One region of the Streptomyces sp. NPDC025651 genome, then DNA from elsewhere that is predicted to be linked to it. Evidence: riboswitches for the same ligand, from Rfam matches in the RefSeq annotation. Region 1 holds a riboswitch; each other region holds the start of a gene.
What was found. A riboswitch is a leader RNA that binds a small molecule or an ion and turns the genes downstream of it on or off. The one in region 1 is predicted to bind cyclic di-AMP.
Positions count from the first base shown of each region.

Region 2: linked by a shared signal. The riboswitch ahead of ACZ4D5_RS31975 (transglycosylase family protein) and the one ahead of ACZ4D5_RS12255 (M23 family metallopeptidase) in region 1 are both predicted to bind cyclic di-AMP.
Region 3: linked by a shared signal. The riboswitch ahead of ACZ4D5_RS18005 (C40 family peptidase) and the one ahead of ACZ4D5_RS12255 (M23 family metallopeptidase) in region 1 are both predicted to bind cyclic di-AMP.

Region 1 is NZ_JBVHLZ010000002.1:917,481-925,335, reverse strand. It holds gene ACZ4D5_RS12260 (aldo/keto reductase) at 1-568, opposite strand, end outside; gene ACZ4D5_RS12255 (M23 family metallopeptidase) at 710-1,783, opposite strand; cyclic di-AMP (ydaO/yuaA leader) riboswitch at 1,795-1,942, opposite strand; gene ACZ4D5_RS12250 (PP2C family protein-serine/threonine phosphatase) at 2,164-3,384, opposite strand; tRNA gene ACZ4D5_RS12245 (tRNA-Met) at 3,515-3,588, opposite strand; gene ACZ4D5_RS12240 (alginate lyase family protein) at 3,635-4,858, opposite strand; gene ACZ4D5_RS12235 (MFS transporter) at 5,053-6,573, opposite strand; tRNA gene ACZ4D5_RS12230 (tRNA-Lys) at 6,748-6,820, opposite strand; gene ACZ4D5_RS12225 (FG-GAP-like repeat-containing protein) at 6,968-7,855, opposite strand, start outside.
Region 2 is NZ_JBVHLZ010000010.1:295,652-303,506, reverse strand. It holds gene ACZ4D5_RS32000 (hypothetical protein) at 269-619, opposite strand; gene ACZ4D5_RS31995 (Ppx/GppA phosphatase family protein) at 786-1,757, opposite strand; gene ACZ4D5_RS31990 (DUF501 domain-containing protein) at 1,754-2,287, opposite strand; gene ACZ4D5_RS31985 (FtsB family cell division protein) at 2,311-2,790, opposite strand; gene eno (phosphopyruvate hydratase) at 2,910-4,196, opposite strand; gene ACZ4D5_RS31975 (transglycosylase family protein) at 4,532-5,257, opposite strand; cyclic di-AMP (ydaO/yuaA leader) riboswitch at 5,263-5,410, opposite strand; gene ACZ4D5_RS31970 (transglycosylase family protein) at 5,605-6,687, opposite strand; gene ACZ4D5_RS31965 (cytochrome P450 family protein) at 6,837-7,855, opposite strand, start outside.
Region 3 is NZ_JBVHLZ010000004.1:351,704-359,558, forward strand. It holds gene ACZ4D5_RS17980 (ATP-binding protein) at 1-865, shown strand, start outside; gene ACZ4D5_RS17985 (LuxR C-terminal-related transcriptional regulator) at 862-1,593, shown strand; gene ACZ4D5_RS17990 (hypothetical protein) at 1,643-2,278, opposite strand; gene ACZ4D5_RS17995 (C40 family peptidase) at 2,359-3,408, opposite strand; gene ACZ4D5_RS18000 (hypothetical protein) at 3,753-4,106, shown strand; gene ACZ4D5_RS18005 (C40 family peptidase) at 4,211-5,419, opposite strand; cyclic di-AMP (ydaO/yuaA leader) riboswitch at 5,427-5,589, opposite strand; gene ACZ4D5_RS18010 (ATP-dependent DNA helicase) at 5,857-7,855, shown strand, end outside.

The DNA of each region.
Region 1 (7,855 bases):
CGCGGGAGACGAGGTTGTAGTGCGGCTGCAGCGCGACGTAGCGCGCGAGGCCCTCGCGGTCGGAGAAGTCGAGGGACTCCTGGAGCCGCTCGGGCGTGATGTTGGAGGCGGCGACGGCACGCACCTTGCCGGCCGTCACCAGCTCGTCGAGCGCCCCGATGATCTCCTCGACAGGCACCGACGGGTCGTCGTAGTGCGTGTAGTAGAGGTCGATGTAGTCGGTGCCGAGGCGCCGCAGGGACGCGTCCGCGGCGCCCTTGATGGTGCTCACGGAGAGGCCCTTGTACTCGGGGAGGGCGCCGACCTTCGTCGCGACGACGACGTCGGAGCGGTTGCCGCGCTCGGCCAGCCACTCGCCGATGAGGGTCTCGGACTCGCCGCCCTTGTTGCCCTCCACCCAGAACGAGTAGGCGTCGGCGGTGTCGATGAAGTTGCCGCCCGCCGCGGTGTAGGCGTCGAGCACGGCGAAGGACGCCGCGCGGTCGGCGGTCCAGCCGAAGACGTTGCCGCCGAGGGAGAGGGGGAAGACCTCGAGGTCGGATGAGCCAAGTGTGCGAAGAGACGTCATACGTTCCTCAACACGCTTACCGGAAGCGGCATTCCGTAAAGGCGGCGGCCTGGGCACGCAGCCCCGTCCTGCGGACACGCCGGACCGGCAGCCCTGGCGTCGGGGGGTCGCCGCCAGGACCGCCGGAGTTCCTGGGGTGCGTCAGGGGTTGAGGCCCTTGCTCTGCAGCCAGCCGAGGGGGTCGATGCCGGTGCCGTCGGGCGTGTGGACCTCCAGGTGGAGGTGCGGCCCGGTGACGTTGCCGGTCGCGCCGACGCGTCCGATGACCTCGCCCGTGGTGACCTTCTGGCCGGCGCTGACGTTCAGCGAGGACTGGTGGCAGTACCAGATCTCCGTGCCGTCCTCGAGCTCCAGGACGGTGCGGTAGCCGTAGGCCCCGGCCCAGCCCGCCTCCTTGACGGTGCCGGTGTGCACGGCCTTGAGCGGGGTGCCGGTGGGCGCGGCGAAGTCCAGGCCGGTGTGGTGGCCGGAGGACCACATGGATCCGGCGTCGCCGAAGTGCGAGGTGAGGGTGTACGAGGAGGTGGGGATGGCGTAGCTCTTGGCGAGCTTGGCCAGGCGCTCGGCCTCGGCCTTGGCCTTCCTGGCCTCCTCTTCCTTCTTCTTCTTGGCGGCGGCCTTGGCCTCCGCCTCCTTCTCCGCGGCCTTCTGCTGTGCGGCGGCCTCTTCGGCGGCCTTCTTGACGGCGGCGTCCTCGGCCGCGGTCTGCACGGCGGCGTCCGCCTGGTTCTGCTGGTTCTCGGCCTGCTGCATGATGCGGGCGCGCAGTGCCTCGCCCGCGTCGGTGGTGCCCTGTTCGGCGTCGGTGGTGCTGACGCCGGCGGCGGTGAGGGGGGCAGCGGCGGCCGCGGTGGTCGTGGTGTCCGACGCGTCGTCGTCGGATATCAAAGAGCCCACGCCCGGAAGGGACTTGGCCTCGGGCAGCGAGTCGGTGACGGTGCCCAGGTCGGGCATCGATATGGAGACCGGCGGCTTGCCGCCCTGCGCGGTGGCGATGCCGCCCGCGCCGACGGCGGCGATGACGCCCACGCCGAGGACGGTGGAGCTGCGGGCGAGTCCGCCGCCGCTCTTCTTGTGCACACGGTGCCTGCCGCGGACGGGACGGATGGACTCCTCGGTGGGGTTCCACTCCTCGAAGGGTGCCTCGTCGTACGAACCGAAGTCGTCGTCATTCGGCACGTACACGGCTCGGGGGGCAGGCCGGTTGGACGCCACTGGGGCGCACTCCTTTCCTTCCTTCTCGCCTACCGGGTTAGCTGACGGGTTCGGAGCAGGAAGGTCTCCTACGAACATCTGGCACGGATGCACAGATGCCCGATTCACCCCAAGTTGGTGGTTCCCCGGCTCCCTTGCGGGATTAGGCGCGTGCGCACGGAGCCGCCTCGAGTGACGGCTGGGACGACCGCGCTGCGTTATCGAACGTTAATAGACGGCAGGTCGGTATTCCAAGCCGTTCCGGTTGATCGTTAACGCTCTTCGGCCGTACTTACCGGGACACGAGGGTTCGGAACGGGGCGAGTTGACCCCACCCGCACGCACACCGGAGCTTCACATTCTCTTGACAGTACGTCAGTTGTTATGCGGAGGGGTGCTCTTCAGTCACGCGGTGTCACCGGGGGCTCGGGGGCGGGCGTCCCCTCGGAATCGTCGGCGGTCGGCCGCCGCACCGCGAGAAGCGCCATGTCGTCCGTCGCGGCGCCCCCGGTGTGCCGCCGCACCTCCTCCGTGAGCGCGGCGAGCAGCGCGTGCGGCCCTCCGCGCCCCGGGAAGATCCGCCCGCCGAGCCGGGCCGCCGGATCGTAGAACTCCCCCGCCACGTCGCGCGCTTCCGACAGGCCGTCCGTGTACAGGAGCAGCATCGCGCCGGGCGGGAAGTCCGTCTCGTCCGCCCGGTCCGGCCAGGTGCCGAGCTCGCCCATGCCGAGCGGCAGGGCGGGCTCGCTCGCGGAGAGCACGCACAGACGCCCGTCGCCGCGCAGCAGCAGCGGCGCCGGGTGCCCGCGGTTGATCAGCCGTACGACGCCCTCGCCGTGCCGGATCTCGGCGAGGACCGCGGTGGTGAACCCCTCGAAGGCGTCGAGCCCGTCGCGCCGGGTGCCCTCGCGCGCGAGGGCCCGCTCCAGACGCTGCGCCACCGCCTCCAGGGTGGCCTCCTGCTCGGCGGCCTCGCGGAAGGCGCCGATGACGACGGCGACCGCGGCGACCGCGCCCATGCCTTTCCCCCGTACGTCGCCGACGATGAGCCGTACGCCGTGCGGGGTGTCCTGCACCGCGTACAGATCGCCCCCGATGAACGCGTCGGCCTGCGCGGCCTCGTACCGCGCCGCGATGTCGAGCCCGCCGATGCGCGGATCCGGCTCGGGCAGCACGGCGCGCTGGGTGGCCTCGGCGATGGAACGGGCGGTGGCGAGCTTGGCGTTGCCGCGGCGGACGACGCGGTTGATGACGATCGCGAGGGCGGCCACGGTCATCACGGTGATCAGCTCGGTGACGGCCTCGACATGGCTGTTGGCCGATCTGCCGTAGTGCAGGAAGAAGACGGCGGCCGAGGCCGCGACGCCGGTCAGGACGGTGTTGGCCAGCGAGTAGAAGGGGGCGGCGATCAGCGGGGCGGCCGTGAACAGGGGCGCCGCGGTGAAGTCCGGCGGGGTGAACACGTCGAAGACGACGCCGACGATGAGGAGCAGGAAGGGCAGGGATCTGACGAAGGCCCACTCGTGGGTGGCCTCCCGGCTGGTGGCACCGCTGTCGCCGGATCCTCCTCGCTGCCCCACCGCTTGTCTCCCGCCGACTCCGCGCCCATCACCGCGCTCCATCCAGGCTTCCCGCAGCGGGGGAAGGGTGCGACCTGATGTGGGCCGTCCGGGTTACGGGACCGACCGGACGACGGGACCGGGAAAACACCTGAGGCCGGGAAGCTGATGCTTCCCGGCCTCAGGCCTTCAGTAGCGGGGACAGGATTTGAACCTGCGACCTCTGGGTTATGAGCCCAGCGAGCTACCGAGCTGCTCCACCCCGCGTCGGTGAACACAACAGTACGCCATCCGGAGGGGTGCGTCGAACCACTTACGCGTTGCCCGCGTGCGTGAGGGTCTCCCAGGCCACGAAGAGGCCGTCCGTGCCCTCGGGCCGCCGCCGCTCCGTGTACTTCTCGGTCTGCGGCATCTCCAGCTCCAGCCGCCCCCGCAGATGGTTGAGGCCGACCTCCGTGTCGGGCCCCATGTCGCGCTGCACCTTGCCGCCGCACAGCCAGTCCGGGGCCTTGGCGCCCAGCTGGTACGCGGAGTGGAACTCGAAGGCGGCCCGCAGCCGTTCCTGGACCTCCCCGTACAGGTCGACGCCCTGGTGGTGGGCGGTCTCCGCCATGTGGGAGGTGGCGGCGAGCGCGTAACCGGCGTGCTTGAAGTTGCGGCAGGTCTCCTGGGAGAGCCCGTCGGCGAAGGTGTCCTGCCCGAACCAGTAACTCGTCAGCTCGGCGGCGGTGTCGATGCCGCTGCCCTCCGGGGAGACGGGCAGCTTCCCGTCGGACTCCAGGTAGAAGTACGCGGGCACGCGCGTCCTGAAGTGGTGCACGGCCTTCTCGAAGGTGGCGTGGTCGTCGAGGAAGACGGCCATGGCCATGGTGGCGTCGGCCATCACGAGGTCCCAGTTGCCGTTGAAGTCGGCGGAACCGTCCTTGACCTGGGGCAGATAGGCGTTGCGCAACATCCGCTCGAAACGCAGCAGTTGACCGTCGGTCCAGCCGTCGTAGGTGTAGCGCACGGCCTCGGCGGCGCGGGCCCAGGACGAGGCGGCCCAGGCGGTCTGCAGCCCGGCGTTGGCCTCGGTGTGCTTGGTGATCACCCTCGACCAGGCGTCCATGATCTGCACGGCCTTCTCGGCGTGCGCGCGGTCCTTGGTGACGTTCCAGAGAAGGGCCTGGGTGTACGCGGCCAGGGCGTCCTCACGCTCTTCGACGCAGCCGCGGCCGGGGCGGGTGTCGGGCGGGCACTCCACGACGGCGTACGGAGTGGCCCGGTAGTCGGCGGCCCCGTACTTGCTGTCGCGCATCTGCTCGAACGCCGTCAGCCAGGGCTGCTCCTTGGCCCGGACGTGCGCGCGGACCCGGTCGAGCTGCGCCTTGCCGACGAGGACGCCGGGGTGGGTGAACGGCAGGTCGAGCGGCCGGGCGGCGGCCCGGGGGGCCGAACCCTTCTTGCCGCCGCCACCGCAGGCCGCGGCCAGAACAAGGAGGGGTACGAGCACGAGCACGAGAACGCGCCGCTCAGGCCCCCACACGCGAGCCGCCATGCTGCACCTCCGGGTCGAGCCCTGCGGACCTGGCAGTTCAGAGTGGCCCGCCGCCATGGCGCCCGCACGGCCGGCCTACGCCGTTCGGGCGACCCGCCGCGTACGCAGGCACGGCGTCCCGCCGGGCCGGAGCCGGGCGGGACGCCGTGGAGTCGTACGCGGTGGTGTCGTACGCGGTGGTGGCGAGGGGAGGGTCAGGCCGCCGTGGTCAGCTCGCCGGTACCGGCCGGCCGGGGCTGGTCCACCGTCGGGGACTTCCGGTCGCGGATGAGGACGACCGCCAGGGCGGCCGCTGCCAGGACGCCCGCCGCGCCGGCCCAGAAGCTGGCGGACATCGCCTCGGTGAAGGCCTCGCGGGCCGCCGTGGCGAGGGCGGTGTCGCCGGACGAGGCGGCCAGGGCGAGGGCGTCGGAGACGGAGTGGCCGGCGGCCGCGGGGGTCGAGTCGGGCATGGCGTCGGTGTAGGTGCCGGAGAGGACGGTGCCGAGGACTGCGACGCCGAGGGCCGCGCCGGCCTGCTGGACGGTGTCGTTGAGGGCGGAGCCGACCCCGGCGTGCTCGGCGGGGACCGCGCTCATCAGGGCGGCGGTCGCCGCGGGCATCGCCAGGCCGCCGCCGATGCCGATCAGGACCATGGCCGCGGAGAGCATCCCGAACCCGGCGTCGGAGGGCAGGGAGGCGAGGGCGCCGAAGCCCGCGGCGATGACGGCCAGGCCGACGGCGGTCATCGGGCGGTTGCCGATCTTGTTGCCGAGGGCGGCGCCGACTCCGTTGAAGACCAGCGTGGCGACGGCCATCGGGGCGAAGGCGATGCCGGTCTTGGCGGGCGAGTAGCCGAGCACGAACTGCAGGTACTGGGTGAGGACCAGCATCAGGCCGCCGTTGGCGAAGGTGAGCAGGACCAGGGAGAAGCTGGCGCCGCTGAAGACGCGGTTGCGGAAGAGCGAGAGCGGCACCATCGGCGATTCGGTGCGCAGCTCCCAGATCACGAAGGCGGCCAGGGAGAGGACGGCGACGGCGAGCGAGAGCCGCGTGCTCATCCCGCCGAGGCCGGCCTCGGCGGACTCGATGATCGTCCACACCAGCGCGGTCATGCCGATCACCGACAGGATCATGCCCAGCGGATCGGCCTTGCGGGCGGGGCCCTTGGACTCCGGCATCAGGACGAGCGCGGCGACGATGGCGAGGGCGGCGACCGGGACGTTCATCAGGAAGACCGAGCCCCACCAGAAGTGGGCGATCAGCACGCCGCCCAGCACGGGCCCGCCGACCAGGCCGACCGCGGCCACCGCGCTCCAGGCGCCGATCGCCTTGCGGCGCTCCTCGTCGTCGAAGACGGTGATCAGGATCGACAGCGTACTCGGCATGACGAGGGCGCCGCCGACCCCCATCAACACCCGCCCCGCGATGAGCTGTTCGGGATTCTGGGCGACGGTGGCCAGCAGGGACGCGGCCCCGAAGAGGGCAAGCCCCAGGATCATCACCCGCCGCCGTCCGAACCGGTCGGAGAGGCTGCCCGCGGTGAGCAGCAGGCCGGCGAAGACCAGGATGTACGAGTCGATGATCCACTGGATGTCCTGCGCGTCCGCCTTCAGGTCCGCGGCGATCGGCGGGACCGAGACAGTCAGGACCATGTTGTCGACGACCAGGACGAGCGTGCTCAGGCAGAGCACGATCAGGATGAGCCAGCGGCGCGGGTGACGGCGCTCTTCCATCGCGAAAACCCCCTCAGGACGTGGCGGCACATCCGTTGCGTACGACGTGCCCTCGTTGCGAACACTGTACGCACTGCGCACACCGTGCGCAAGAAGCGAACGCCATGCGCGCGGGAGGGGGTGAAAACGCGTCAGGCCCGGATCAGACGTCCTGTCTGATCCGGGCCTGAGAGGTAGACCGTGTGGGACTCGAACCCACAACCAATGGATTAAAAGTCCACTGCTCTGCCAATTGAGCTAACGGTCCCCGTCGGTGCACCCCCGAGCATAGCGGGACGGGCCCCGCCGTCCGATCGGGTATCGCCGTCGAGGGCCGGAGAGAGTTACGGATCCCGGGGTTCCGGAAGGGGCGCGCCACGCGTCCCGCCTCGCCGGAAAGGCCTCAACTCACGTGCTAGTAAAGGCCCTTGTAGACGCCCCACCCCGTGGCGATCTTCGTCCGCCCGGTGAACGAGCCGTTCCCCTTGCCGTCGTTGCGATAGAGGTTCCCCGACACGTCGCGCACGACCAGGTCGGCCCTTCCGTCCCCGGTGATGTCACCGGCGCCGACGATCGCGTTGTACGAAGCGCCCCAGCCGGTGAAGACCGTGACCCGGCCCTTCAGGGTGCCGTCGCCCTTGCCCGCGTACCGGTACAGCGTCCCGTTCCTGTCCCGGGCGACGACGTCACCGATCCCGTCGCCGTCGAGGTCACCGACCCCGGCGATCTGCGTGTACGACTTCCACGCGGACCCGATCCTCTTCCCCGCGGCGAGCTTTCCGTCGCTCCTGGCCGCGAAGAGGTAGATGTCCCCGGTCGACTTCCTGCGCGCGATCAGATCGGCACGGCCGTCCCGGGTGAGGTCGCCGGGCGAGGTGAGGACGTCGTACGCGCCCCAGCCGCCGCCGAGCGAGACCTTGGCCGCACCCGGCGCGGGCGGGCCCGAGCAGCTCCCCTTGTAGCGGTGGAGCGTCCCCGCGGTGTTGCGCACCAGAAGGTCGTTGCAGCCGTTGCCGCTGAGGTCGCCGAACGGGACGTACGTGTACGTGGTGTTCCAGCCCGCCTTGGACGCCTTGGTGTGGCTGGCGCCGGCGCCGAAGTCGTGCGCGGTGAGCGTGCCCTTGGAGTTGACCGTGTAGAGGTCGCCGCGGCCGTCCGAGTGGGCGTCGCGGTACGGGGCGGTGCCGCCGGTCAGCCGCAGCGTGCCGGTCTTCACCGTGCGGTACGCGCCGTCCCCCGCGCCCTTCGCGCTCACCTTCCAGGCGTACGCGCCACTGACCGCCTTCTTGCCGCCGGTGGCGCG
Region 2 (7,855 bases), on a different contig from region 1:
GAGCTGCCGCTCCGGGGCCCCGCGGGGAGTGGACCACTGGACCGCGACACACTCCGGCCACACCCCTGAAGCATCCCGGTCACACGGCCGGGAGCCCCAGGACCCCCCTTTCGGGGGCCAAAGGGCCCCGAACCTCGCCCATCAGGGCCGAATTCCTTGTGAAGAACTTCACGAAGTTTTCCGACGCCGTGTCGTGGAGAGGGCGCCGGGTGCCGTCGAACGCCCTCCCACCACCGTTGGTGTTCCTGGTCTCCGAGGCAGCTTGGCCCTACTTGAGAAGGGCGACGAACAGTCCGAGGATTCCGGCGATCTCCGCGGCCACCGAGAGCCGCAGGCGCCAGGGGATGCCTTCTCCCCGCGGCGGCGGTGCGGGAGAAGCGCCACCGGCGCCGCCAGGGCTCACGTTCGGATGACGGAACGGTGGGGTCGTTCTGGGGACGGCGCCACACTGCCGGAAGAAGTCCGTCGCGGACTCGGACGAACGCTGCTGACGGCGGCGTCCTTCTTGGATCTTCTTCGTCACTTCCCGCACAAGGAGCACGGTGGACACGGCAAGCCAGACCACCACCGCCCACCACAGCGGCACCGTGTAGACGTGCGTCCCAACCGTCACTTCCATGGTTCCCCCGGAGCACCGTCTGCGCCGCGCGGCCACTCCGCCGCAGCCGCGGTCCCACCGACTATGCCCGCACCGGAGCCACCCGTACGCCTGAAAGTGGTTTCCCCCGGTACAGACGACGGCCCCGACACGTTCAAAGAACGTATCGGGGCCGCTTAGCCGCAGGTCAGATCCCTCGCTTACCCGCCTCGACCTCTCCTGCCACTGTGAAGGCGATACCGTCCAGGATGTCGTGCTCGCTCACGACGACCTCGCGGGCGCCGATGCGCTCCATGATCGCGAGCAGCACGAGGCCGCCCGCCGCGATGACGTCGACGCGGCCCGGGTGCATCACCGGGATCGCGGCGCGCTCGTCGTGCGTGGCGTGCGCGAGGCGGTTCACGATCTCGCCGACCTGCTCGTACGGGATGCGGGAGTGGTGGATGGCCTGCCAGTCGTAGCTCTCCAGGCCCAGCGCGATCGCGGCGATGGTGGTCACCGACCCCGCGAGGCCGACGAGCGTACCGGCCTCCTTGAGCGGCACCGTCTCCTCGGCCAGGTCGAGCGCGGCCTCGATGTCGGCGCGGACCGCGTCGAGCTGCTCCTGCGTCGGCGGATCGGTGACGGCCCCGTCGCGTACGAGGTGGCGCTCGGTCATGCGGACACAGCCGACGTCGACCGAGCGGGCCGCCCGCGCGTGGTCCGTGCCGACCACGAACTCGGTGGAGCCGCCGCCGATGTCCACGACCAGATACGGCTTGGCCAGGTCGTCGCGGCCGGTCAGCTCCTTGGTCGCGCCCGTGAAGGAGAACTCCGCCTCCTGGTCGCCGGAGATGACCTCAGGCTCGACGCCCAGGATGTCCAGGACGCCGCGGACGAAGTCGTCGCGGTTCTCCACGTCGCGGGACGCGGAGGTCGCCACGAAGCGGATCTTCTGGGCGCCGTGCTCCTTGATGACGGCGGCGTACTCGCGGCAGGCGGCGAAGGTGCGGTCCAGCGCCTCCTGGGCGAAGCGGCCCGTCTCGTCCACGCCCTGGCCGAGCCGCACGACCGTCATCCGCCGGTCCAGGTCGACCAGTTCACCGGTGAGCGGGTCCGCGTCCGCCACGAGGAGGCGGATCGAGTTCGTGCCGCAGTCGACGGCGGCGACGCGGGTCACTCGGCGCCCTCGGTGGCGCACGGCGTGACGCACGCGCCCTTGGCCCACCACTCGGGCAGCATCGCGATGGCCTCGTCGCCCAGCGGGTTCACGCCGGGGCCCGCGGCCAGCGAGTGGCCGACCAGGACGTGCAGGCACTTCACGCGGTCCGGCATGCCGCCCGCGCTCGGAAAGCCCTCCAGGACCTCGATCTCGTCGCGGCGCGCGATGTAGTCCTCGTGGGCCCTGCGGTAGGCGGCGGCCAGCTCGGGGTCCGTCTTGAGGCGCTCCGACATCTCCTTCATGACGCCGTTGGCCTCGAGGGTGCCGATCGCGGAGGCCGCCCTCGGGCACGTCAGGTAGTACGTCGTCGGGAAGGGCGTCCCGTCCGGGAGGCGCGGCGCCGTCTCGACGACGTCGGGCTGTCCGCAGGGGCAGCGGTGCGCGATGGCCCGCAGGCCGCGCGGCGGGCGGCCGAGCTGCTGCTTGAAGGCCTCGACGTCGGCGTCGGTGGGCTCGGTGCGCGGGGTGCTCGGCGGGGGCGTTTCCATGCCTGTCTTTCCATGTCCGTGGGTCAGTCGTCGGGGCGGTCGGCCTTGTCGACGCCGTCCCAGACGTTCGAGTACCAAGGGCGTGTGGCCGCCCCCTGGTCCGTGCGCCGGCTCTTCGCCGCCGCGGGGTCGATCACCGTGAATCCGGTCTCGCCCGGCATCACGTAGTGCAGCCGGTCCCGGATGCGCTGCTCCGCGTACGCGTCGTCCTGCCAGCGGGCCTTCTCGTCGCGCAGCTTCTCGACGTCCTCCTGGCGCTCGGCCTTCTGCCGGCGCAGGTCGTCGATCTCGGCGCGCTGCGAGACGTACTGCCTTATCGGGTACGCGAGCGCGACGACGAGCGAGCAGAGCACGAGCGCGAGGAGCGCGGCGCGGCCGGTGAGCCGGGAGCGGCGGGCCTGGCGCTTGGTCTGGGAGCGGTAGACCCGCTCGGCGGTCTGCTCGCCGAGCAGCTTGAGGCGGGTCGCCGTGGAGAACCGGTCCTTGGTCCCGGCCTTGGCCATGGTTCCGCCTCCCCAGTGCAGCGCGACAGTGCCTCAACGTACCTACGTCCCCGCACACGGTACGGGACCGCGTGCGGGGACGTAGGTAACCCGGCGTCACGACCGGGCTTCGTGCGTGATCAGCCCTTGAAGCGCGGGAAGGCGCTGCGGCCGGCGTAGACCGCGGCGTCGTCGAGGATCTCCTCGATGCGCAGGAGCTGGTTGTACTTCGCGACGCGCTCGGAGCGGGCCGGGGCGCCGGTCTTGATCTGGCCGCAGTTGGTGGCGACGGCCAGGTCGGCGATGGTGACGTCCTCGGTCTCGCCGGAGCGGTGGGACATCATGCACTTGAAGCCGTTGCGCTGGGCCATCTCGACGGCGTCCAGGGTCTCGGTCAGCGAACCGATCTGGTTGACCTTGACGAGCAGGGCGTTGGCCGAGTTCTCCTCGATGCCGCGGGCCAGGCGCTCCGGGTTGGTGACGAACAGGTCGTCGCCGACCAGCTGCACCTTGTCGCCGAGCTTCTCGGTGATGACGTTCCAGCCGGCCCAGTCGTCCTCGAACAGCGGGTCCTCGATGGAGACGAGCGGGTACGAGGCGACGAGCTCCTCGTAGTACTCGGTCATCTCGGCGGCCGAGCGCTCCTTGCCCTCGAACTGGTACTTGCCGTCCTTGTAGAACTCGGACGCGGCGACGTCGAGGGCGAGCGCGATCTGCTCGCCGGGGACGTAACCGGCCTGCTTGATGGCCTCGAGGATGAGGTCGAGCGCGGCGCGGTTGGAGTCCAGGTTCGGGGCGAAGCCGCCCTCGTCGCCGAGGCCGGTCGACAGGCCCTTGTCCTTCAGGACCTTCTTGAGGGTGTGGTAGACCTCGGTGCCCCAGCGCAGGGCCTCGGAGAAGGACTCCGCGCCGATCGGGGCGATCATGAACTCCTGGATGTCGACGTTGGAGTCGGCGTGCGACCCACCGTTGAGGATGTTCATCATCGGGACGGGCAGCAGGTGCGCGTTCGGGCCGCCGAGGTAGCGGAACAGCGGCAGGTCGCTGGCCTCGGAGGCGGCGTGCGCGACTGCGAGCGAGACGCCGAGGATGGCGTTGGCGCCGAGCGAGCCCTTGTTGTCGGTGGCGTCCAGGTCGAACATGGCCTGGTCGATCAGGCGCTGCTCGGTGGCGTCGTAGCCGACGAGCTCCGGGCCGATCTGCTCGATGACGGCGAGGACGGCCTTCTCGACACCCTTGCCCTGGTAACGGTTCGGGTCACCGTCGCGAAGCTCGATGGCCTCGAAGGCACCGGTGGAGGCACCCGACGGAACGGCGGCACGACCCGTGCTGCCGTCGTCGAGGCCGACCTCGACCTCGACCGTGGGGTTGCCTCGGGAGTCCAGGATTTCCCGGGCTACGACGACGTCGATGGACGGCACGAGCATCTCCTTCTGGGATGTGACGCTTTTACGCGGGCCGCTTCGGCCCTGCGTCTCCTGAGCCTAACGGGCTCCGGAGCTTCGGCCAGCCGACCGCCCGTCCCGTGGGACGGCCAAGGGCCCAAATACCCGGGAAACGGGACGGAAGCCCGTGTTTCTACTGGCCGGTAGCTCGCTAGGGGCGAACACGGGGCCGGGCCGCGCGGACCGCGGGCTCCGGTTCGCCGGCGGCGGACATGGCCCGGCCCCGGTGCGTACGGGGGATACGCGCACCGGGGCCGGGAGCCCGTGGGGACGGGGGCCGGCCGTGCGTCCGCCGAGGCACGGCCGGTGTGGAGCCCTTAGCTGAGGTGCAGCTGCTGGCCCGGGTAGATGAAGTCGGCGTCGTCGATGATGTCGCCGTTGAGCTTGTAGACCTTCTGCCAGCCGCCCTTGACCTTGTGGTCCTCGGCGATCTTGGACAGGGTGTCGCCCGTCTTGACCTTGTACTCGCCGTCGCCCTTCTTGACCGTCTTGCCGGTCGGGGTCTCGACGGTCTTCTTGGTCTCGGTCTGCGGCGTCGGCTGCGGCTTCGGCGCGGCCTGCTGCTGCGGGGCCTGCTGCTGCGGAGCGGCCTGCTGCTGCGTCTTCTGCGGCTGCGGCTTGGTCTGCTGCTGCGGCTTGGCCTGCTCCTGCGAGCCGCCGCCGTTGTACGCGGCGCCCGAGAGACCGACGCCACAGCTCGGCCAGGCGCCCTTGCCCTGGCCCGCGAGGACCTTCTCGGCGATCTCGATCTGCTGCGCCTTGCTGGCCTTGTCGGCGGTGGGCGCGTACTTGGTGCCGCCGTACGCGGCCCAGGTGGAGGCGGAGAACTGCACGCCGCCGTAGTAGCCGTTGCCCGTGTTGATGGACCAGTTGCCGCCGGACTCGCACTGGGCGACCGCGTCCCACTCGGCACCGGTGGCGGCGTTGGCCGAACCGGCCGCCATCAGCGGGGCGGCGACGGCCGCGCCGGTGACGCCGACGAGCGTGGCGACACGGGTGGCCTTGGACGGGCGACGGTGCTTGCCCTTGCCGGAAAGCAGCATGAGTTGATCCCCTACACCGACGCCTGCGAGGTGAGCTGTCGGGTTCGGGCCGATGTGGTTGCCCGGCCGCGCTTCCTAGAGCGCGACTTCACCCCTAGCCGTTTCCGGCACTTACCTTGGGTCCCCCGCTCCTGCCTACGGCGCTCTTGAGCGACGACTGTTCCCGTCCGGCCGTTGGCAGGATTCGGCGTACCGACCGGCGGGGCCCGCAGTGGCGAGCGGTCACGACCGTAGCCACGCAATCCACCGAATTTCAAAGACGATCAGGCCTTCTGAGACCCATCTCTCACTCGCGCCAAACCGGACATACGGCGCGAAGTACCCGCCCGACTCTTCGTCAACTTCCGTTACTTTTCGCCCAGATCGAGGCTCTGACCGGGGAGGATGAGGTCCGGGTCGGCCCCGACGGTCTTCTTGTTCTCGCTGTAGAGCTCGTGCCATCCGCCGTCGACGTCGAGGTCGTGCGCGATGGCCGAGAGGTTGTCTCCGGAGCGCACCGTGTACGTCCCGTCGGCGACCTCGTCCGTGCGGTCGCCGCCGCGCGACGCGTGCCGTCCCGGACGGTCGCCCTCGCCGCCGGACGGGCTCTCGTCGGCGCGGTCGCCGCGGTGGCGGCCGCCGGACGAGTCCCCGGAGCCCTCGGACGGGTCGGTCGAGTCCTCGGACTCGGGCGAAGTGGTGTCCTTCTGGCCGGACTTGCCGGAGCCGCCCTTGCCGTCGCCCTTCTCGCCCTTGTCCTCCTGGTCTTCCTTGCCGCCCTTTTCACCGGACTTGTCGTGATTCTTCTCTCGGGACTCGTCGTCCGAACCGGGCGTGTCGCTCGCCTCGTCGGAGGGCTCCGGAGTCTTGGAGGCGTCGTCGGACGGCTCGTCCGTCTCCCCCTTCTCCTTCTCCTTCTCCGAGCCCTCGGGGGCCTTGGAGTCCTTGTCCTTGCCCTTGTCGTCGCCCTTGTCCTTGTCCTTGGCGTCCTCGGAGCCGGAGGGGTCGGACGGGTCGGACGGGTCCGAGGGCTGCGGCGTGACCGGGGCGCCGGGGTCGACGTCGGCCGCGGCGCCGTCCTGGGTCAGGCCCGCGATCGGGGCGCAGCTCGGCCAGGCGGCGGTGCCCTGGTCGTCGAGGATCTGCTCGGCGACGGCGATCTGCTGCGAGCGGCTCGCCTGGTCGGCGCTCGGCGCGTACGCGAGGCCGCCGTACCGCTCCCACGTCTCCTGGGAGAGCTGGAGCCCCCCGTAGTACCCGTTGCCGGGGTTGGCGCTCCACGCGCCGCCGCTCTCGCACTCGGCGAGCTTCTCCCACGTCGTGGTCTCTGCGGCACTGGCGCTGGTCGCGCCGAGCAGCGGGATGGCGATGGCTGATCCGGTGACTCCTGCCGCGACGATGAGGGCCGGGGCTTGGCGGGGGCGTCGGTGACGACCATTGCCGGAGAGCATGCGGTTGCCTTTCGGGAGACTATTGCGGCGACTTGTGCGCCTGGGGCGCTCAAGTCGTCGTGAACGTAGCCGCAGTCGAACGCTTGTCACAAGTCGATGCAGCGGAGATCACGTAAAAGTCACATCCGTGATGGCCCGTCAGTTCGGCGTCAATCGGACGTCGTTTTCTGTGCGGTCGTGAACTCCACGGGCAGGGTGCGCAGTCCGCGCATGATCAGCCCACCACGCCACCGCAAATCGGCAGGATCCGCCGCGAGTTGCAGGTCGGGGAGGCGGCGCAGGAGCGTCGCGAGGGCGGTCTGGCCCTCCAGGCGGGCGAGCGGGGCGCCGAGGCAGTAGTGGATTCCGTGCCCGTATCCGAGGTGCTGGTTGTCGCGGCGCGACAGGTCGAGGGTGTCGGGGTCGTCGAAGCGGGCGGGGTCGCGGTCGGCGGCGGCGAGGACGACGAGGACGGGGTCGCCGGCCGCGATGTCCTGCCCGCCGACGCTGAGCGGCTCGGTGGCGAAGCGCCAGGTGGCGAGCTCGACGGGGCCGTCGAAGCGGAGCAGTTCCTCCACGCCGGTCTCCAGGAGTGCGGTGTCGCCCTCCTGGACCGCCCTCTGCAGGCGCTCGCGCTGCTCGGGGTGGGTGAGCAGGGCGTACATGCCGTTGCCGATGAGGTTGACGGTCGTCTCGAAGCCCGCGAAGAGAAGGATGAAGGCCATCGCGGCCGCCTCGTTCTCGGTGAGGTGCTCGCCGTGGTCGGAGGCGCGGATGAGGCCGGAGATGAGGTCGTCGCCGGGTTCGAGACGCTTCCTGTGGATCAGCTCGGCGAGATAGCCGCGCATCTTCTTCACGGACCGCGCGACGCCGCCTCGCGGGCCTCCGCCGTGGCGGATCATCATGCCCGCCCAGTCGCGGAAGTCGTCCTGGTCCTCGCGCGGGACGCCGAGGAGGTCGCAGATGGCGTAGATGGGGAGGGGGAAGGCGAACTCGTGGATGAGGTCGGCGGTGCCCTCTTCCGCGAACCGGTCGATGAGCTGGTCCGTCAGCTCCTGGACGCGCGGCGCGAATTCCGCGACGCGGCGCGGGGTGAACGCCTTGGAGACGAGGCGCCGCAGGCGGGTGTGGTCCGGCGGGTCGATGTTGAGCAGATGCGTCATGAGGTTGGCGCTGCGCTCACCCGGGA
Region 3 (7,855 bases), on a different contig from region 1:
CGCCGGTGTCGCCCTCGTCTGGCGGCAGGCCGACAACGCCCGCAGGGCCCGCTGGATGGCCGTCGGCCGGCGCCGCCGCACCCTGACGCTCGCCCGGTCCGCCGCCGGGGTGCTCCTGGTCGGCGCGGGGGTCTCCGGGATCTTCGTGCTGCAGGGCTCCGCCGCGCATCTGGGCGCCGTGCTGCAGGCCGCGCTCGCCGTCGTCGTCGGCATCGCGCTCCTCGCGGGCCCCTATCTCGTCCGCATGATGCAGGACCTCTCCGAGGAGCGGCTGATGCGCATCCGGGCCCAGGAGCGGGCCGAGGTCGCCGCCCACGTCCACGACTCCGTGCTGCACACCCTGACCCTGATCCAGCGCAACGCGGAGAGTCCGGGCGAGGTGCGCCGCCTCGCCCGTGCCCAGGAGCGCGACCTGCGCGCCTGGCTCTACAAACCCGAGGGCACCGGCAAGGACGAGGACGAGGAGCCCGACACCCTCGCCGAGGCGGTCCGCCGCAGCGCGGCCGAGGTCGAGGACAAGCACGGCGTGCCCATCGAGGTCGTCGTGGTCGGCGACTGCCCGCTCGACGAGCGCCTGACCGCACAGATGCAGGCCGCGAGGGAAGCGATGGTCAACGCCGCCAAGTACGGTGGCGAGGGCGGCGCGGTGCAGGTCTTCGCCGAAGTCGAGGGAGAGACGGTGTTCGTGTCCGTCCGGGACCGCGGTCCCGGCTTCGACCTGGACGCGGTGCCGGACGACCGCATGGGCGTACGAGAATCGATCATCGGCCGCATGCAGCGCAACGGCGGCACGGCGCGGCTGCGCGCGGTGCCCGGCGGCGGCACCGAAGTCGAGCTGGAAATGGAGAGGACGGCGACGACATGAGCGACGCGACCGAGGCGAACGAGCCCGTGGAGCCGACCGGTTCGGACGAGGGCGGCGGTGCGGGCGGGCGTCGCGTGCGGGTCGTCCTGGTTGACGACCACCGGATGTTCCGCACCGGAGTGCAGGCGGAGATCGGCAGGACCGACGTCACCGGCGTCGAGGTCGTCGGCGAGGCGGCCGACGTCGACCAGGCGGTCACGGTCATCACCGCGACCCGCCCCGAGGTCGTCCTCCTGGACGTGCACCTCCCCGGCGGCGGTGGCGTGGAAGTCCTGCGCCGCTGCGCGCCGTTGATGGCCGACGGGGAGAGCCCGGTGCGCTTCCTCGCGCTCTCGGTCTCGGACGCCGCCGAGGATGTCATCGGCGTCATCCGGGGCGGCGCCCGCGGCTATGTCACCAAGACCATCACCGGAACCGACCTGGTGGACTCCGTCTTCCGTGTGCAGGAGGGCGACGCGGTGTTCTCGCCGCGCCTGGCGGGCTTCGTGCTCGACGCCTTCGCCTCCACCGACGCGCCCCCGGTGGACGAGGACCTGGACCGCCTCACCCAGCGCGAGCGGGAGGTCCTGCGGCTCATCGCGCGCGGGTACGCGTACAAGGAGATCGCCAAGCAGCTCTTCATCTCCGTGAAGACCGTCGAGTCGCATGTGTCGGCGGTCCTGCGGAAGCTCCAGCTGTCCAACCGCCACGAGCTGACGCGGTGGGCGACGGCTCGGCGACTGGTCTGACCGGCCGCCGCGCGGTCCGGGCGGTGGGCCGCCCGGGCGCCGTGCGGCGCTAGCGGTGTGCGGCGCGGGCCCGGGCCGGGCCCAGCTTCCGCAGGGCCCAGCGGTAGTGTCCCGCGGCCTTCGCGGCGCCGAGCAGGCCCGTCAGCCACAGGATCAGGCCGGTGCCCATGCCGAGCGCGACGTCGGTGTACGTCTCGCGGCCCGGTTCGGCGTACGCGGCCGCGGCGAAGGACGCCCACAGGCCGAGCGCGCACAGGGCGAGGGAGGCCAGGAGCCAGCAGAGGCTGAGGCCGGGGGAGCGCAGCCGGGCGTCGGACGCCGGATGGTTGTCCAACGCCAGCCAGGCGTCGGTGAGTTCCCGTATCCGCCGGTCGCGGCGGATGCCGAGGACGACGCCGATCACCGAGGGGGCCAGTGCCGCCAGGCCGGCCACCGCGAGGACCGGGGCCAGGAGGAAGACGCCGGGGTCCTTGTCGTCGATGTACTTGATCGGCTGGGTCAGCAGCGCCCAGCCGATGACGCCGCCGACGCCGCACAGCCACAGCAGCAGGAGCCTGTGCACCCCGAGGTGCCGCCTGCGCAGCTCCCGCAGTGCCCTCTCCCGGTCCGCGAGCAGCGCCTGCCGGTCCGGCCAGGTGCGCAGATGTGGGGGAGGCGGAGGCGGCGGCAGCGTACGGCTAGGCATGTGCCCGACATTACTGGTGGGTGTCGTGCCTGATCACCGGTGGTCGGGCGCACCGGCTCGGCGCCGGGCGGCGCACCGGCTCACACCACGCGGGTGGCCCCCGCGAACGGCATCTGGTCGATGGGCGCGAGCCGCACCGGCGCGCTCGGGTTCGGGGCGTGGATCATCTGGCCGTTGCCGACATAGAGGCCGACATGGCTGATGCCTGAGTAGAAGAACACCAGGTCGCCGGGGCGCAGTTCGGAGCGGGAGACCCGCTCGCCGGCGCCGATCTGGGCGTAGGTGGTGCGGGGCAGGGAGACGCCCGCCGAGCGGTAGGCGGCCTGGGTGAGCCCCGAGCAGTCGAAGGCACTCGGGCCCGTGGCGCCCCATACGTAGGGGCTGCCGATGGCTTTGTACGCGTACGAGACGGCGGCCGCGGCACGGGCGTTGGGGGCCTTGGAGGGCGCGCCCACGGCCGCGTCGCGGCCCGCTGAACGGGCGGCCCGGTCGCCCTCGTCGTCGGCGATCCTGGCGCGCTGGTCGGCGGTGAGCCGGGACAGCAGCCGCTTCGCCTCGCCGAGCTTGTCGGTGACCGTCTTCTTGTGCTTGCGCAGCTCCGCCTGGCGCGCCGTGAGGGCGGCCAGGCGGTCGTCGGCCTCGCTGTGCAGCTGGTCGATCGAGCGGAGCTGCTTTCGTACGCCGCTGACGGCCGCGGCCTGGCGGCTGCCGGCGCGGTCGGCGAGCGCGGCGCGGTCCAGGAACTGCTCGGGGTCGGAGGAGAGCGCGAGTTGCACGGAGGGGTCGATGCCGCCCGCCCGGTACTGCGCCGCCGCGTACGAACCCAGGCAGTTGCGGGCGGAGTTGAGCTTCTCCGTCTTGCGGGCCGCCTCGTCACGCAGTTTCCTGAGCGACTTCTCGGCCTTCTCCGCCTTCTCCTCCGCGCCGTTGTACTTCTCGGTGGCTATCTCCGCCTCGTGGTAGAGCGCGTCGACCTTGGACTTCACCTCGGCGGGGCTGAGCCGCGGTTCCGCGTGTCCCGTGCCGTCGAAGGCGGTCGCCGACGCGGCTCCCGCGAGGGCCAGGGTGGCGGCGGTGCGGGCGGTGCTCCCGCTGAGCGAGCGCTGTCTGGGCTTGCGGTGCGCTGCCACGAATCGGGCTCCTTACGTGTCCGGCGGCGGCCCGCACAGGGGGAGCGGGCCGCCGCCGGGTTTCTCGGCGGTGGTGGCCGACTGCCGTCCTGGGCGGGACGACGGTGGGGAGCCGGTCACCTGCTGGAGGACGCTAAACCTGACCGTCACGGGTTGGTGACGGATTGTGCGCAACTGGCAGAAGTGGGCGGAAAAGTGACCGTGTCCGACCGTGTCGATCATGAGGTGATGTCCTCTTCCTGCGCATCGGTGACCGATGGGGCGTTTGTGGCACGCCTGCCCGCGGAGTGGTGGTACGGGGGTCCCTGCCGTGGCCCCGAGCGCCCCGGCTAGGCTCCGGCCTCATGGACGTACTCATCCATCTCTTCGTCGGCCTGCACATCATCGGCATCGCCTCGCTCCTGGGCGGCTTCCTGACCCAGATGAAGCAGATGGGTCAGGGCGCGGCCCGCTTCGGCCCGGCGATGCTGCACGGCGCGTTGGTCATGCTCGTCACCGGTGTGGCCCTGGTGGGCCTCAACCAGGCGGACGGCAACACGGTCAACAACCTCAAGATCGGCATCAAGATGGCCGTGCTGATCGTGATCCTCGCGCTGGTCTATGTGAAGCGCGACGAGGAGAAGGTCGACAAGGGCCTGTTCGGCGCGGTCGGCCTGCTGACCACGGCGAACATCTTCATCGCGGTGCTGTGGACCTGAGTTCTCCGTGAACCCGAGTGCGCCGCGGACCTGAGTTCTCCGCCTCTACGCGCGTGTGGCCCGCATCCTCCGGGGGATGCGGGCCACACGCGCGTAGAGGGTGCTTACGCGGGACGCACCACGCTGTGGATCGGCATGTAGTAGATCGACTCGACGCGGACGTTCGCGCCCGGCTTCGGGGCGTGGATCATCTTGCCGTTGCCGATGTAGATGCCCACGTGACTGATGTCGTCGTAGAAGAACACCAGGTCGCCCGGCTGGGCATCGGCGGTCTTCACGGTCGTGCCGACCTTCACCTGGTCCCACGTCGTGCGCGGCAGCGAGATCCCGGCGGCCTTCCACGCGTCCTGGGTGAGCCCGGAGCAGTCGTAGGAGTCGGGCCCGGTGGCGCCCCAGACGTACGGCTTGCCGATCTGGGCCTCCGCGAAGTCGATGACCTTCGCGGCCTTGGCGGCGTAACTGCTGTCCGTGCTCCCGGAGCCCGATCCCGATCCCGATCCGGAGCCGGTGTCGGAACCCGAACCCGATCCGGTGCCCGAGTCCTGGCCGTCCTCCTGCTCCTTCTCCTTCTGGGCCGCCTCCTCCGCCTTGCGCTTGCGCTCCGCCTCGGCGGCCTGCTTGCGGGCCAGCTCCTCGGCCTTGCGCTTGGCCTCCTGCTCCTTCTTCCGCTCGATCGCCGCGAGCCGGGCCTTCTCCTCGGCGGTCAGCTCCGAAAGCAGCTCACGGGCCTCGCCCAGCTTCTTCTGGACGGTCTGCTTGCTCGTCCTGAGGTCGTCCCGCGAGTCGCTCAGCGTCTTGAGGCTCTTCGCCGCCTTCGTACGCTGCTTCGACGCCGACACCTGCTGCGCCTGGTAGTCGTCGACGGCCTTCTTCTGGCGCTCGGTGAGCCGGTCCGACAGGTGGTTCTGGTCGAAGTAGCCCTGCGGGTCGTCGGCGAGCATCATCGTGGCCGTGTCGGAGACGGCGCCGGTGCGGTACTGCGCGGCGGCGAAGGAGCCGAGCTCCTGGCGCGCCTCGTTCAGCTTGTCGGTGCGCTTGGCCACGTCGTCGAGCAGGCGGTCGACCTTCTTGCGCTGCTTGTCGGTGCGTTCCTTGGCCGAGTTGTACTTCTGGGTGGCCACGCCCGCCTGGTGGTAGAGGTCGTCGACCTTCTTCTGGACCTCTTCGAGGCTGGGCTTCGTCGGTGCGGAGGGCGCGGCCTGCGCGCTCTGCGACAGGAGGGCCACGGAGGTGAGGGCCGCCGTCGTGATACCGATGGCGGGGGTCGTGCGTATTCCGGCTGCCCGGGTCCGCGGCTTGCGGTGCGACGCCAAGGAGGCGACTCCTTCCGTAGACCGCCTACCGGGTTAGCTGTCGGGTTCGGGCGGGTGGTCCGGAAGGTTGCCCTACAGCCCCGTACTTCGTGCTTCGTACGGGACCGATTCACCCCAAGGTCTTGGTGGGTCCCCGGCTCCGAACATGTCGGACTCGGCGGAGGCCACCCGTTCCCGGCGGGGTTCGCCGGTGGGGGACGAGCGGCCCGCCGGGCACGCTAGCCAACTCGTGTGGTCCGTGTGAAGGTTGATGTTCGATATGCCCGATACATTTTCGTGACGTTACGAGGCCCTTGACGCGGCCGCGCCGGACGGATGCGGAGTGTGACCGTCCGGGGGCGGGGCGTAGGCGGGGCGTAGGCGGGGCGTCGCTCCCAGGGGAAGGTGGCCGGAACCCGGGGCGGGTTGTCAGTGGGGCCGCCTAGACTCGGGAGGCGATGAGCAGCCTCTTTGATGACAGCTTCCTGGCGGACCTGCAGCCCTCACGGGCCGCGGACGAAGAGCCCCCGCCGCCGCCCGAGGACAGCGCTCCGGAGCCCATTCCGGACGACTTGTTCGACGGGAAGTTCGACGCGCCCCTGTCCCGGGACACGCACTACCGCGACGGCGCCCCGCGCCCGGTCATCGACCCGGCCACGCTCCTCGACGGGCTGAACGAGAACCAGCGCGCGGCCGTCGTGCACGCCGGTTCCCCGCTGCTCATCGTCGCCGGCGCGGGCTCCGGCAAGACCCGCGTGCTCACCCACCGCATCGCGCACCTCCTCGCCGAGCGTGGTGTGCACCCCGGCCAGATCCTCGCGATCACCTTCACGAACAAGGCCGCGGGCGAGATGAAGGAGCGCGTCGAGCAGCTCGTGGGCCCGCGGGCGAACGCGATGTGGGTCTCGACCTTCCACAGCGCCTGCGTCCGCATCCTGCGCCGCGAGTACAAGAAGCTGGGCTTCACCTCCTCCTTCTCGATCTACGACGCCGCGGACTCCAAGCGCCTGATGGCCCTGGTCTGCCGCGACCTGGACCTCGACCCGAAGAAGTTCCCGCCGAAGTCCTTCAGCGCCAAGATCTCGAACCTGAAGAACGAGCTGATCGACGAGGAGGACTTCGCGGGCCAGGCCGCCGACGGCTTCGAGAAGACCCTCGCCCAGGCCTACGCGATGTACCAGTCCCGCCTCCGCGAGGCGAACGCCCTGGACTTCGACGACCTGATCATGACGACGGTCCACCTCCTGCGCGCCTTCCCGGACGTCGCCGAGCACTACCGCCGCCGCTTCCGGCACGTCATGGTCGACGAGTACCAGGACACCAACCACGCCCAGTACGCCCTGGTGCGCGAGCTGGTCGGCCCCTCCGGAGGCGAGGGGGACGACCCGGCCGAGCTGTGCGTCGTGGGTGACGCGGACCAGTCGATCTACGCCTTCCGCGGCGCCACCATCCGCAACATCCTCCAGTTCGAGGAGGACTACACCGACGCGACGACGATCCTCCTGGAGCAGAACTACCGCTCCACGCAGACGATCCTGAGCGCCGCGAACGCGGTCATCGAGCGGAACGAGAGCCGCCGCCCCAAGAACCTGTGGACCAACCAGGGCGCGGGCGCACGCATCACCGGGTACGTCGCCGACACCGAGCACGACGAGGCGCAGTTCGTCGCCGACGAGATCGACCGCCTCACGGACGCGGGCGACGCCAAGGCCGGCGACGTCGCGATCTTCTACCGCACGAACGCCCAGTCCCGTGTCTTCGAAGAGATCTTCATCCGCGTCGGCCTGCCCTACAAGGTCGTCGGCGGCGTCCGCTTCTACGAGCGCAAGGAAGTCCGCGACGTCCTCGCCTACCTGCGTGTTCTCGCCAACCCCGAGGACGCGGTCCCGCTGCGCCGCATTCTCAACGTGCCCAAGCGGGGCATCGGCGACCGCGCGGAGGCGATGATCGACGCGCTCTCGCAGCGCGAGAAGATCTCCTTCCCGCAGGCCCTGCGCCGCGTCGACGAGGCGTACGGAATGGCGGCCCGCTCGGTCAACGCCGTCAAGCGTTTCAACACGCTGATGGAGGAGCTGCGGACCATCGTCGAGTCGGGCGCGGGCCCGGCCGTCGTCCTGGAGGCCGTGCTCGAACGCACCGGCTATCTGGCCGAGTTGCAGGCCTCGACCGACCCGCAGGACGAGACCCGCATCGAGAACCTCCAGGAACTCGCCGCCGTGGCGCTGGAGTTCGAGCAGGAGAACGGCCGGGCGGAAGGCGACTCGGGTGCCGAGGGGACCGCGGCGGGCGCGGCAGCCGTGGCGGGCGCGGAGGCCGCCGAGGGCACGGAAACCGCGGCGGGCACGGAAACCGCCGGGGCCGTCGAGGGTGCGGAAGGTGCCGCTCCCGTCGGGTCGCTCTCCGACTTCCTGGAGCGTGTCGCCCTGGTCGCCGACTCCGACCAGATCCCGGACGAGG